DNA from 3 places in the Rhizobium mulingense genome. Region 3 is predicted to be linked to each of the others. Evidence: predicted binding sites of a transcription regulator. Region 3 holds the regulator's gene; each other region holds the start of a gene.
What was found. The regulator PhoB, encoded in region 3, activates phosphate uptake and scavenging genes when phosphate is short. The targets are predictions, from matches to a motif close to TGTCATNNANCTGTCAT.

Region 1: the regulator PhoB is predicted to act here: its motif matches at 2,872-2,888, upstream of PYR71_RS18245 (YdcH family protein).
Region 2: the regulator PhoB is predicted to act here: its motif matches at 1,710-1,726, upstream of PYR71_RS14060 (DUF2794 domain-containing protein).

What each region holds. Positions count from the first base shown of each region.
Region 1 is NZ_JARFVE010000007.1:208,249-212,983, reverse strand. Features, by position in the region: gene PYR71_RS18270 (tetratricopeptide repeat protein) at 1-525, opposite strand, end outside; gene PYR71_RS18265 (thiamine phosphate synthase) at 536-1,189, opposite strand; gene PYR71_RS18260 (sulfite exporter TauE/SafE family protein) at 1,298-2,062, shown strand; gene PYR71_RS18255 (ArsR/SmtB family transcription factor) at 2,134-2,394, shown strand; gene PYR71_RS18250 (YdcH family protein) at 2,593-2,766, opposite strand; gene PYR71_RS18245 (YdcH family protein) at 2,995-3,198, shown strand; gene purE (5-(carboxyamino)imidazole ribonucleotide mutase) at 3,237-3,731, shown strand; gene PYR71_RS18235 (5-(carboxyamino)imidazole ribonucleotide synthase) at 3,728-4,735, shown strand, end outside.
Region 2 is NZ_JARFVE010000005.1:297,999-302,733, reverse strand. Features, by position in the region: gene PYR71_RS14070 (Bax inhibitor-1/YccA family protein) at 1-612, shown strand, start outside; gene PYR71_RS14065 (GNAT family N-acetyltransferase) at 722-1,279, shown strand; gene PYR71_RS14060 (DUF2794 domain-containing protein) at 1,286-1,687, opposite strand; gene PYR71_RS14055 (DUF1223 domain-containing protein) at 1,970-2,710, opposite strand; gene acnA (aconitate hydratase AcnA) at 2,942-4,735, opposite strand, start outside.
Region 3 is NZ_JARFVE010000002.1:504,946-509,680, reverse strand. Features, by position in the region: gene pstA (phosphate ABC transporter permease PstA) at 1-569, shown strand, start outside; gene pstB (phosphate ABC transporter ATP-binding protein PstB) at 585-1,400, shown strand; gene phoU (phosphate signaling complex protein PhoU) at 1,445-2,158, shown strand; gene phoB (phosphate regulon transcriptional regulator PhoB) at 2,290-2,973, shown strand; gene PYR71_RS02610 (GcrA family cell cycle regulator) at 3,452-3,985, opposite strand; gene PYR71_RS02605 (aspartate aminotransferase family protein) at 4,410-4,735, shown strand, end outside.

The DNA.
Region 1 (4,735 bases), on a different contig from region 3:
GTCGTCGGCCTTGACCTTGTCGCGCGGCACGCCTTCGCCTTCCATCAGCATCAACGCATATTTGAACATTGCCGCCGGATCGCCGCCTTCGGCCGCCTTGCCATACCAGAAGGCCGCGTTCTTCACGTCCTTCTTGACGCCGAGACCCTGTGAGAGGATTTCGCCGATCAGCGTCTGCGCCGCCGGATCGCCGAGTTGGGCGCGCGGCAGCGCCTTGTCCATCGCTGTCAGGTAATAACCGCGCTGGTAAGCGCCGTAAGCCTCATCGATCGGTCCCTTGTAGTCCTTCTCCGGCGGCAGGTCCGGCAGTTTCGCGCCCATCCGGTCGAAAACCCCGACGCCATCGGAGGGTCGCACGCCGGGACCGGCAGGTCGGTCGGTGCGAAAGGTCGAAGCCGGCGCCGGGACCGGCTGGCTGATGACGCTGTCGGCTGCCTGCGCCAGGGCGACATCCGGCCCGGCTGCAAGCAGAACGGCGATGCTGGCGAGCAGATATTTCAAGTGGCGGGCGGGCGGGATCGGCATGAGCGCGATTTCAATCCTCAAACCGTGGCGCTTTTTCGTCAAGCAGCGCGTTGATTTCGGCAATGACGGATGGCGCCCGAGCGGGCTCGCCGAAGACCGCCAGCCGCAGCGCCACGAACTCCGCTCCCGTTTCGGCAACGGCGAGCGCCGAGGCTGGATCGGTGCCGCCCATGACGATGCAGGGGATTTCGATCATCGAAGCCCACCATTCGCCGAGCGCAAGGTTCTTCGGATGGGCCTCCGGCTTGATGTCGCCATCGAGCTTGCCGAAGAAAATATAGTCCGGCCGGACTTCGCCGATCTCCAGCGCCGTGTGGCGGTCGGCCGCATTGCCGCCGCCGACGATCAGCTTTGGCGCATGTTTGTCGATCGCCTCCGAAAGCGCCTCGGCATTGGCGGAAAGATGCAGGCCATCGGCCTTCGCCCGTCCCGCCACGCGACTGTCGCCCGCAATCAGCGCCGCCGCGCCGGCTTCCTGAATGACAGGCACCAGCTTTTCGGCATGTTTTTGAAAGGCGCCGTCGTCGAGTCCGTATTGCGGCACGATCACCGAGGCGACATCGCCGCCTTTCAGTGCGTCGGCAACGATCTTTGCCTGTTCATCGGCATCGGCGATATCGGGGGCGATGAGCACAAGACGGCAGCGGTTTTCCGGTTCGGTCATGAGGTCTTTCCGTTTCCAGCGAATTCCCGTTTCGAAAGCACGGATCCGCACTCGTTTTGTGTGAGTAGTTCCGATAGAGGAGGCTTGCAAGAGGAGGACGCCGAAAGCATGCCGCAGGATTTGTCATTCTACTACGCCGCCGTGCCCGCCGTCCTCCTGATCGGCCTCGCGAAAGGCGGCATGGGCGACGCTTTGTCGCTGATCGGCCTGCCCTTTCTCGCCCTGGTCGTCTCGCCGGTCGAAGCGGCGGCGATCCTGCTGCCGGTTCTGATCTTCATGGATATGATTTCGCTCGTCATCTGGCGCAAACATGGCGATTGGACGACGCTGAAGATCATGCTGCCGGGCGCAATCTTCGGCATAGGCCTCGGCTGGGCGACGTCGGCGCTGGTTCCGGGCAACATGCTGCGCATCGTCATCGGGGCGGTTACCATCCTCTTCTGCCTGCGTTATTTCTGGAACAATTTCGGTCCCGGCACCGGCAAGGTGATCCCGCCGCGCGGCCAGCGGCCTATCGCCGCCAGCCTCTGGGGGACGTTTTCCGGTTATGGCAGCTTCGTCGCCCATGCCGGCGGCGCGCCCTTCCAGGTTTATGCCCTGCCGCTCAAGTTGCAGCCGCGCGAATATACCGGCACCAGTGTGCGCTTCTTCGCGATCCTCAATGCCGTCAAGCTGATCCCCTATTTCGCGCTCGGCCAGCTCGACACGCAGAACCTGGCGACCTCGGCAACGCTGTTGCCCTTCGCCCCGCTCGCCACGCTTGCCGGCGCTTGGTGCGTGCGCCGCATGAAGCCGGCGATCTTCTATCCCTTCATGTACGCGATGGCTCTGATCGCCGCCTTGCTGATCGTGCGCGAGGGCCTCGGCGGGTAAGGGCGGCGCTGTTCCACGCTGCAACGCACAATTTCCTTGCCGCCGCGGCCGGTTTGCCGTAGCGTTGCGCCATGTCGAACACGGACCCCTTCTCTGCGATTGCCGATCCGAACCGGCGGTTTCTGCTGGAGGAATTGCGACGCGCGCCGCGGACAGTCAACGAGCTCGCCGAGGGCCTGCCGATCAGCCGGCCGGCCGTGTCGCAACACTTGAAGGCGTTGCTCGACAGCAACCTCGTCTCGGTGACGTCGGAAGGCACGAAACGCATTTACGCGGTCAACAACCGCGGCTTCGACAAGCTCAATCTGTGGCTGGATCAGTTCTGGGCCTGATCACCCTCCGACAAGACCCCAAACCTAATCCTATGAACGCGATCGGCGGCGGGAGATGCAAAGGCGCCAGCCGCGATGCCGCGAGCATCGGGCTGGCGCAATTCTGGTGTAAAATCACCGGGTCTTGCAAATTTTAGGCGGAATGGATGGATTTACCTCTTCATACGCAAGATGATCGGCCGGCGACCCTTGGGAAGATCAGTGGACGGATGACTTGAGACGCTGAATCTCGTCCTTGATGCGCAGCTTGCGGCGCTTGCATTCGGCAATTTCCGTATCGGAGATAGAGGGAGCTGTTCTGAGCGCGTGCAGCTCCTCCTCGAGAGCAACATGCTTTTTCTGGAGTGATTCAAGATGAGCTTGAACTGTCATTTGACCCTTCCTTCCTCTTACCCTCCCCGGCCATCATCGTCGGGGATCAAGGTGTCAACGCGCCGGACTGTGACATATTTTTGAAGGCTTGTCGAAGGCGAAAAGATGAAGATGAGATGGCAAATTCATGATCAAGACTAACTAGCCGTTACCCGTATTTGGTGATAGGAGCTTGCGGAAATCATCGGCAGATCGGACAAGATCCGAAGACGATAACGGGGAATGCATATGGCCGATCAGGAACAGGCGGAAATCAGGCTCATGGTGGCGCGTCTGCGTCAGGAGCACGAGGATTTCGACGCCGCGATCAACGCCATGATCGAGACCGGATGCGACGCACTGCGAATCCAGCGCATGAAAAAGAAGAAGCTCGTTATCAAGGACAAGCTTTCCAAGCTGGAAGATCAGATTGTCCCTGATATCATCGCCTGATCGTATCGCCCGATCGCTTGAGAGGAATAGCGGCAACGATGACAGACAGACCACCCGTCGCCATTATCATGGGCAGCCAATCCGATTGGGAAACCATGAAGAACGCGGCCGATACGCTGGAAGCCCTGGAAATCCCTTATGATGCGCGCATCATCTCCGCGCACCGCACGCCCGACCGAATGGCGAATTTCGCCAAGGGCGCGCGCGCCGAGGGCTTCAAGGTCATCATCGCCGGCGCCGGCGGCGCCGCCCATCTGCCGGGCATGACCGCATCGATGACGCCGCTGCCGGTCTTCGGCGTACCGGTCCAGTCGAAAACCATGTCCGGGCAAGACAGTCTTCTGTCCATCGTGCAGATGCCGGCCGGTATTCCTGTGGGAACGCTCGCCATCGGCAAGGCGGGCGCCGTCAACGCCGCCCTTCTCGCCGCCGCCGTGCTTGCCCTTTCCGACGAAGAAATCGCCGAGCGGCTCGACGAATGGCGCGAACGTCAGAGTGCCAGCATCGCCGAATATCCGATGGACGACCAATGACTGTAAGCACGATCGGCATTGTCGGCGGCGGCCAGCTCGGCCGCATGCTGGCCATCGCCGCCGCCAGACTGAATTTCCGCACGATCATTCTCGAGCCGCAGGCGGACTGCCCAGCCGCTCAGCTCGCCAACCGGCAGATCGTTGCCGCCTACGATGATCCGGCGGCGCTGGCCGAACTTGCCGCTGCCTGCGATGTCGTCACCTACGAATTCGAGAACGTGCCGGTTGCCGCCGCAGAAACGCTTTCGGCAAGCATTGCCGTCTATCCGCCGCCAAGAGCGCTGGAAGCCGCCCAGGACCGCCTGGTCGAGAAGCGCTTCCTCAACGATTGCGGCATTACCACCGCCCGCTTTCACGCGATCGACAGCCAGGCCGATCTCGAGGCGGCGCTGAACGATTTCGGCGGTCGGGGCGTGTTGAAGACCCGCCGTCTCGGTTATGACGGCAAGGGACAGAAGGTTTTCCGTTCAGCGGCCGACAGCCCTGACGGCGCCTATGCTGCGCTCGGCGCCGTGCCGCTGATCCTCGAAAGCTTCGTCGCCTTTGAGCGCGAGGTTTCGATCATCGCCGCGCGCACCGCCGACGGCGCGGTCGTCTGCTTCGATCCTGCCGAAAATATACACCGCAACGGCATCCTCCATACCTCGACGGTTCCCGCCGCGATCTCCGCGACGACGGGCGAAGCCGCACGTCGCTCGGCCGAAAAAATCCTCGCGGCATTGAACTATGTCGGCGTCATCGGCATCGAATTCTTCGTGCTTGCCGACGGCAGCCTAATCGCCAACGAGATGGCTCCGCGCGTGCACAATTCCGGACACTGGACGGAGGCAGCCTGTACCGTCAGCCAGTTCGAGCAGCACATCCGTGCCGTCGCCGGCCTGCCGCTCGGCGATGCCGTGCGCCATTCCGACTGCGTCATGCAGAACCTGATCGGCGACGATATCCTTGCCGTTCCCGACTGGCTGCGACGACCCGATACGCTGGTCCATCTCTACGGCAAGACG
Region 2 (4,735 bases), on a different contig from region 3:
GGTGTGGCCGCATATCTGTCGTTCCAACTCGCTTTCGCCAATGGCGAGATTACCGCTTTCGGCCAGGCGATCTATCTGAGCCCGCTGAAATGGGTGGTCATTCTGGCGCCGCTGGCTCTGGTGTTCTTCCTGAGCTTCCGGATCCAGAGCATGACGGTGAGTGCCGCCCAGACGACCTTCGCGATCTATGCCGCGCTTGTCGGCCTGTCGCTCTCGTCGATCTTCCTGATCTATACCGGTCAGAGCGTCGTTCAGACCTTCTTCGTCACCGCCGCCTCCTTCGGCGCGCTGTCGCTTTACGGCTACACGACGAAGCGTGACCTGTCGGCAATCGGCTCGTTCCTGATCATGGGTCTGTTCGGCCTGATCATCGCGTCGATCGTCAACGTCTTCCTGGCCTCGTCCGCGATGCAGTTCGCAATCTCGGTGATCGGCGTGCTGATCTTCGCAGGTCTTACCGCCTATGACACGCAGCGGATCAAGGAGCTCTACTACGAAGCTGATGACGTCGCTGTTGCCGGCCGCAAGGCGATCATGGGCGCGCTGACGCTCTATCTCGACTTCATCAACCTCTTCATGTTCCTGCTGCAGTTCATGGGCAACCGTAAATAGGCAGGTCCATCAAGATCGAAAAAGGCGGCTTCGGCCGCCTTTTTTGTTGCGCTATTTTCGAAGGAATGGTTTTAGAGGAGCTCTGCCTCGCCGTTGGAGCAGCTCCTCGATGTCCTTCCTTTTGCGCGACGCCTCTCAAGCCGATATCCCCGCCATTACCGGGATTTATCGCGACTCCGTCCTGAACGGTGTTGCGAGTTACGAGATAATACCGCCCTCCGAGGCCGAGATGGCGCAGCGTTTTGCCGCGATCGCCGGCCAGCAATATCCCTATATCGCCGCAGTCGATGAGGCCGAAAACTTCCTCGGCTACGCCTATGCCTCGGCCTTTCGCACCCGCCCGGCCTATCGCTGGATGGTGGAGGATTCTATTTACTTGGCGCCCGAAGCGCGCGGCCGCGGCATCGGCAAGGCGCTGATGAGCGAATTGATCGATCGCTGCACCGCCCTTGGTTTTCGTCAGATGGTGGCCGTCATCGGCGGCGCAAGTCCCGCCTCGATCGCGCTTCATCTCAAGGCGGGCTTCGTGGAGGTTGGCCTGATGCAAGGCACGGGCTACAAGCACGGCCGCTGGCTCGACACGATGCTCATGCAGCGCAGCCTCGGCCAGGGCATGACAACCGATCCGGATCCATCCGCCTATCCCGGGACGCTGTTTGCAGGCTGATCAAGCCTACTTGTCGACCAGCTTCAGAGCCTTGTCGAACACTTTCAGCACCAGGTTCAGCTCGTGTCCGCGCTTCAGGATCATGCCGTTGACGTTGATCACGGAATAGGCACCTTGCTTGGCGGCGAGCTTCGGGTTCTTTTCGATTCGGAAGAGCGGCATTTCGCCGGAGCGCTTGAAGACGGAAAACACCGCCCTGTCTTTCAGGTGATCGATGGCGTAATCGCGCCATTCGCCCTCCCCGACCATGCGGCCGTAGATCCGCAGGATCGCGTCGAGTTCGCGCCTATGGAAAGTCACCGGAAGCGGGTCTTTGCTTTGTTTGTATTCCCTGAGATCGACGACGACTGAAGAACTATTGTCGACGAAGCGGCTTTCGCCGTGTCGCAAATCCGGCTGATCTGTCATCAGTCTCCCGAGGCCTCCGCTTGTGACAGGAGAATGACAGTTTGCCCGAGCCGACACAAATTGCAAGAGTGCCGTCCGTCACATTCGGCCGCAGTGGAAGACACGACGCTTTCTCTGCGGCGCCGCATTTCAGTCAAAACAGCGCCTCATTTGCAGGGGAATTATGCATCCCGGTTTGGCGCCAGCGCGCCAAAGGGCCCGGCGGAGCGTATCGACCTTAACCCCAGCCCCGAATACGCTCAGCCGGGCCGCCCGGACTTTCATCCGCATCAGAATGAAATTTCAGATATTTTTGCCCGCCATCACCACGGTCGCGCCAAGGATCGCGGCCGGATCGCCGTTTGCGGTCGCCGACTGCAGCAGGATAGCGCAACCCTCTAGCTGCGGCCGCTGCAGCACGCTTGCCGGCAGCGTCAGATTGGTCGCCTTGCCATCCCACATGCCGACGGTTTCGACATTGGTGACGCTGTGCAGATAGGAGAGCTTCTTGCCGCTGTTCTCGCCTTTTTCGACCTCAATCGTCTTTTCCTTGTCGAAATAGACCATGACGACATTGGCTTTGCCCTGCCCTGCGCCGATCTTGATCTCCAATTCGTCACCGCGCATCGACGCACTGACGGGAACGGTCAGGCCGTTGCCTTCGCCGCTATAGGTGTCGATCTTGCTGTTGATGCCGTTGAGATCGGCGCCGGCCAGATGCCCGCGCCCGTTGACGATCGCCTGCGGCGTGTAGACGTTGCTGCGGCCCATCGTCCTGGCATAGCCATATTGCCGCTCGGTGTTTTCCTTCGAGCTCAGCGTATCGGCCCAGCCGAGATAATTCCAGTAATCGACGTGATAGGCGAGCGCGATGACATCGCCCTGATTCACCAGCTTGCGGAAAGCCGCATCAGCGGGGGGACAGGAGGAGCAGCCCTGCGCCGTGAAGAGTTCGACGACGCCTTTCGGCGTGTCGTCTTCGGCACGCAGCGGGCCTGCGAGAACAACAGCGGCCAATAGCGGGATCAAGAATCGGGGGGACATTCATGCACCTCTTTTTCAGCGCCGACGGCGTATTGGAACCAACGGCGCTGAGATATGAACGTACGAATAATCCTTCCGGGTCCAAACGAAAAGTCACGAACGGGTGAGACGCGGCACGACCGGAAGCCGCGGAAAACAAATCATCGTGAGTTCGCTCGATGACTGCCGCTGCATAAGAAAGCCGCCGGAAATTGCTTTCCGGCGGCCATGATCATGTCGGGCTCGTAATGGTCAGGCAGCGAGATCGCGCAGGACCGTCTGCAGGATGCCGCCATTGTTGAGGTAGATTACCTCGTCGAGCGTATCGACACGCGACAGCAGCGGAACGTCCTTCACGGTGCCGTCGCTATAGGTGATCTTGGCGATCTTCCGCTCGCGCGGCTTGATCTTGTCCAGGCCCTCGATGGTGACGAGTTCGTCGCCCTTGAGGCCAAGGCTCTGCCAGGTCGTGCCCTCTTCGAAGACGAAGGGGATGACGCCCATGCCGACCAGGTTCGAGCGATGGATGCGCTCGAACGACTGGGCGATCACCGCCTTGACGCCGAGCAGGTTGGTGCCCTTGGCCGCCCAGTCGCGCGAGGAGCCGTTGCCGTATTCGACACCGGCGAAGATGACGAGCGGCACGCCTTCGGACTTGTACTGCATCGCCGCGTCGTAGATCGAGGTCTCTTCCTTCGACGGATAGTGAATGGTGTAGCCACCTTCCTTGCCGTTCGGGCCGAGCATGTGGTTGCGGATGCGGATATTGGCGAAGGTGCCGCGCATCATCACTTCATGGTTGCCGCGGCGCGTGCCGTATTGGTTGAAGTCGGCAACCGCAACGTCATGACCGATCAGATAGGCGCCAGCCGGCGATGCCGCCTTGATCGAACCGGCCGGAGAGATGTGGTCGGTGGTGATCTTGTCACCGAACAGACCGAGGACGCGCGCACCCTTGATGTCCGAAACGCCGGTGCCCTTCTTGCCCATGCCGACGAAGTAAGGTGGGTTCTGGACATAGGTCGAATTGTCGTCCCAGGCATAGGTCTGGCCCGGCGGAACCTGAACGGCCTGCCAGTTGACGTCGCCCTTGAAGACGTCGGCGTACTTGCTTTCATAGAGCTCGCGGGTCACGTATTTCAGGATGAATTCCTGAACCTCTTGCGAGGTCGGCCAGATGTCCTTGAGGTAGACAGGTTTGCCGTCCTGGTCTTCGCCGATCGGCTCCTTCGTCAGGTCCTTCTGAACCGTGCCGGCAAGCGCGTAAGCAACGACGAGCGGTGGCGAAGCGAGGTAGTTCGCCTGGACGTCAGGCGAGATACGGCCTTCGAAGTTACGGTTGCCGGAGAGCACGCCGGATACGATCAGGCCCTTGTCGTTGATCGTCTTCGAGATCGGCGCCGGAAGCGGGCCGGAATTGCCGATGCAGGTGGTGCAGCCGAAGCCGACAAGGTTGAAGCCGAGCTTGTCGAGATCGGCCTGCAAACCGGACTTGGCGAGATATTCGCCGACCACCTGCGATCCCGGTGCCAGCGAAGTCTTGACCCACGGCTTGGTCTTCAGGCCCTTGGCAACGGCGTTGCGGGCAAGCAGGCCGGCAGCGATCAGAACCGACGGGTTGGAGGTGTTAGTGCAGGAGGTGATGGCGGCAATCGCGACATCACCATGGCCGAGGTCGAAATCGGTGCCCTCGACAGCGTAGCGGTTGTTGAGCTGCCCGGGCTTCTTGTAGTCGGTTTCCATCGAGCCAGCGAAGCCGGAAGCGATGTTCTCGAGCGCGATGCGGCCTTCCGGACGCTTCGGGCCGGCCATCGACGGCACGACGTCACTGAGATCGAGTTCCAGCGTATCGGTGAAGACGAGATCGGAACCATCGCCTTCGCGCCACATGCCCTGGGCCTTCGAATAGGCTTCGACCAGCGCGATCCGGTCATGGGTGCGGCCGGACATGGTGAGGTAGTTGATGGTTTCGCCGTCAACCGGGAAGAAGCCGCAGGTCGCGCCGTATTCCGGACCCATGTTGCCGATCGTCGCACGGTCGGCGAG
Region 3 (4,735 bases):
CGAAGAACAAGCTGACAGACCTGATCGAGGTCAACATCAACAACCTCGCCGCCGTTCCCTCGATCGTCTATGGTCTGCTCGGCCTTTCCGTCTTCATCAACTTCATCGGTCTGCCGCGTTCGGCTTCGCTGGTCGGCGGCCTGGTGCTGACGCTGATGACCCTGCCGACGATCATCATCGCCACCCGCGCGGCGCTGCGCGCCGTGCCGCCGTCGATCCGCGCTGCAGCCCTCGGTCTCGGCGCCTCGAAGATGCAGATGGTGTTCCACCACGTCCTGCCACTTGCCATGCCCGGCATCCTCACCGGCACGATCATCGGCCTGGCGCATGCGCTCGGCGAAACCGCGCCGCTGCTCTTGATCGGCATGGTCGCCTTCGTCGCCAATGCGCCAGCGACACCGCTCGAGCCCTCGACGGCCTTGCCCGTGCAGGTCTATATGTGGGCGAACGAGGCCGAACGTGCCTTCGTGGAGCGTACTTCGGGTGCCATCATCGTCCTGCTCCTGTTCCTGATTGTCATGAACATGGGCGCCATCCTCTTGCGTCGTCGCTTCGAGCGCCGCTGGTAAACGGAGTTAAACATTATGAACATGTTGACGGAAGCTGCAGTTGAAAAGGCGCTGGATCAGAAGATGAGCAACGTCCCGTATAAGATGATCGGCCAGGATGTCTCGGTTTTCTACGGCGAGAAGCGCGCGCTTTTCGATGTGAACCTGAACATCCGCGAAAACACCGTAACCGCCCTGATCGGCCCCTCGGGCTGCGGCAAGTCGACCTTCCTGCGAAGCCTCAACCGCATGAACGACACGATCGACGGCTGCCGCGTCGCCGGCAAGATCACCCTCGACGGCGACGATATCTATGATCCCGACATCGACGTCGTCGAGCTTCGCGCCCGCGTCGGCATGGTCTTCCAGAAGCCGAACCCGTTTCCGAAGACGATCTATGAAAACGTCTCCTATGGCCCGCGCATCCATGGCCTGGCCAAGTCGAAGGCCGACCTTGACCAGATTGTCGAGAGCAGCCTGCAGCGCGCCGGCCTCTGGAACGAGGTCAAGGACCGCTTGCATGAATCCGGCACCGGCCTCTCCGGCGGTCAGCAGCAGCGCCTGTGCATTGCCCGCGCCGTCGCCGTCAGCCCCGAGGTCATCCTGATGGACGAACCCTGCTCTGCGCTCGACCCGATCGCCACCGCCAAGGTCGAGGAACTGATTCATGAGCTGCGCGAAAACTACACGATCGTCATCGTCACCCACTCCATGCAGCAGGCCGCGCGCGTGTCGCAGCGCACCGCCATGTTCCACCTCGGCAACCTCGTCGAGGAGAACGATACCGACAAGATGTTCACCAACCCGGACGATCCGCGCACCCAGGACTACATCATGGGTCGCTTCGGCTGATTGCGGCAATCCGAAGCCTTCCCGTTATTCGAGGACAAAGCCCCATGGCATCGACACATATTTATTCTGCCTATGATGATGATCTGAAGTTCCTCTCCAGGCGAATTTCCGAAATGGGCGGCCTGGCCGAGCAGATGGTCGCCGAATCCGTTCGCGCCCTGGTCAACGGCGACACGGCGCTGGCGCAGAAGGTCATCTCTGACGATGTGATCCTCGATCACACCGAACGCGAAATCGGTGACAAGGCGATCGTCACCATCGCCCGCCGTCAGCCGATGGCCGCGGACCTGCGCGAAATCATGGGTTCGATCCGCATCGCCGCCGATCTCGAACGTGTCGGCGACCTCGGCAAGAACACCGCCAAGCGCGTCATCGCCGTGCAGAGCACCGGCGTTCCGCGCAAGCTCGCCCGCGGCCTCGAGCACCTGTCCGAGCTGGCGCTCGTCCAGCTCAAGGAAGTGCTCGACGTCTATACGACGCGCGCCGCCGACAAGGCGACCGCCATCCGCGAGCGCGACAACGAGATCGACGCGATGTACACGTCGCTGTTCCGCGAGCTCCTGACCTATATGATGGAGGATCCGCGCAACATCACGAGCTGCACGCATCTTCTGTTCTGCGCCAAGAACATCGAGCGCATCGGCGACCATGCCACCAATATTGCCGAAACGATCTACTACATGGCGACGGGAGCCCAGCCGGAAGGCGATCGTCCGAAGGATGACAGTGCCAACACCGTCGGTGCCGCCACGGAATAACCGTGTCGAGCCCATTGCGTGCGTGCCCGTTCGGGGCGCGCAAAGAGGTCGCAGCCAATTTCTGATTTTGCGCGGGATCCTGGCTTAAATCACTCCGGATTTAAGGATCATGCGCGAGGAGACGAACACGCATGATCCCGAGAGTTGCAGTTGTTGAAGACGAAGAGGCCCTCAGCGTGCTCCTTCGCTATAATCTCGAAGCGGAAGGCTTCGAGGTCGATACCATCCTGCGCGGCGACGAGGCCGAAATCAGGCTTCAGGAGCGCACGCCCGACCTGCTCATCCTCGACTGGATGCTGCCCGGCGTCTCCGGCATCGAACTTTGCCGGCGCCTGCGCATGCGGCCGGAAACCGAGCGTCTGCCGATCATCATGCTGACGGCGCGCGGCGAGGAGAGCGAGCGTGTCCGCGGGCTTTCCACCGGCGCCGACGATTACGTCGTCAAACCGTTCTCAACCCCCGAGCTCGTCGCCCGCGTCAAGGCGATGCTGCGCCGCGCCCGCCCCGAGGTGCTGTCCTCGGTGCTGAAATGCGGCGATATCGAGCTCGACCGCGAAACCCACCGCGTCCATCGTAAGAGCCGCGAGGTCCGCCTCGGTCCGACCGAATTTCGCCTGCTGGAATTCCTGATGTCGTCGCCGGGCCGCGTCTTCTCCCGCTCGCAATTGCTCGACGGCGTCTGGGGCCACGATATCTATGTCGACGAACGCACCGTCGACGTCCATGTCGGCCGCCTGCGGAAGGCGCTGAATTTCTCCAACATGCAGGACGTCATCCGCACCGTGCGCGGCGCCGGCTATTCGATGGAAGCGTGAGGCGCAGGAAGTGTGTGTGGTCGGCGTTCCCACCGGTGCAGCCTTTCCACTCGCAATGCGCCAGCGCAGCCTATGCGTGTTCGGCACCACTTCTCCTCCGTCATCCCAGGGCTTGACCCTGATCCATGCTGCTGGAACCGCGCGGCCATGGCATCCAACTGCAGACAAACAATTGAAGCCGCGTGCTTGGTTGTGGATCCCAGGAGCAAGCCCTGGGATGACGGAGTTTGGGGAGGACGACCGGCAAGAAGCGAGACGTCTGGAGCAACTAAGCTAGAGCGATTCAGCCTTTCATGGAAACAAGAGTCCTCTAATGGAGTCCTTGAAAAAACCGCTTCAGGCGTTTCCTGGAATTGATCTAAGATCTGGACGGGTTTGCGCTCTTTGCCGTATCAGCACCTAACGCCACAGCTCCGTCGCTCCACAAAAAAACGGGCCGCGCGGGCCCGTTTCGCATTTCCATGACTGGTCCGCTCGCTCAGCTGACCCGCGCTGCCGCCCGGCGCCGTTCATTGACCGGCTGATAGGCGAGCTTCTGATGATAGCTGCAATAAGGCGAATTGTCGGGGGATTCGCAGCCGCAGAAGTGGAAATCCTCCTTCAGCGGATCGCCGACCGGCCATTTGCAGGTGCGTTCGGTCAGTTCCGTCAGGCCGAGGCGGCGCGAGATCGGCACAACCACATTGCCCTTCGGAACATATTCCATTTCCTCGATCGTTTCGATCTCGATCTCTTCCTTCAGCATCGTTGCGCCCTGCTGGCGGGTAACGGTGCGGGTGGTAATTCGGGAGGCGTAGTTCGGCGCGCGCGGCGCCGATGTCTGGCGCTTCGGCGTGCGCGCCGCCGTCGCCGTGCCGCCGGCCTTGGCGCGGCCCGGCAGGCTCAGCCGGTGTACCTTGCCGATAACGGCGTTTCGGCTGACACCGCCGAGCTGCGCCGCGATCTGGCTGGCGCTGAGCCCTTCGGACCACAGCTTCTTGAGTTTCTCGACCCGCTCGTCTGTCCAGTTCATGCCCTGTCTCCACCTTTTGCGTTGGTGATGGCAGAATCCCTCACCGTTGTCCCGGAAGCCTCCGAAACAAGAAACGCTTGATCAATTTTGGTGACTAGTTCCGCCGCATGCAGTCTAGTAATTGAACTTTAACCTAGTGTGAGGCTGACTCCGTGACAAGAGTCGCGGGAATCCGGATGAATCGAATTCGTAGTTTTCCCCAACTTGCTGCCCCTGCGTGTCATTTCTGCAATAATGCCTGTTGAAGGCTGAAAATGCCGCTGTGCAAGCTTGCTGCATCCGCTAAGGCCGCAGTTTTGTTGACATTGCAGCGCGAAAAGGAAATAGTACCGATCGCCGCCGAAAGGCGGCATTTTTGATTTTTCGGGCCTGGTTTTCTTAGCCGGAGTCCGTACTTGACAACGCTGATCGGGAGACCCGCGCCATGGCCGAAGCCGCGCCGCTTTATGACACCTATTCTCGTGCCCCGCTGCGGTTCGAGCGAGGCGAGGGCGTGTGGCTGATCACCGAAGGCGGCGAGCGTTATCTCGATTTCGGCGCCGGCGTCGCCGTCACCTCCGTCGGCCACGGCAATCCGCATGTGGTCGCGGCGCTGAAGGAGCAGGCCGACAAGGTCTGGCACCTCTCCAACATCTATGAGATCCCCGGCCAGGAGCGGCTGGCCAAACGGCTGACGGACGCCACTTTCGCCGACAAGGTGTTCTTCACCAATTCCGGTGCCGAGGCGCTTGAATGCGCGATCAAGACGGC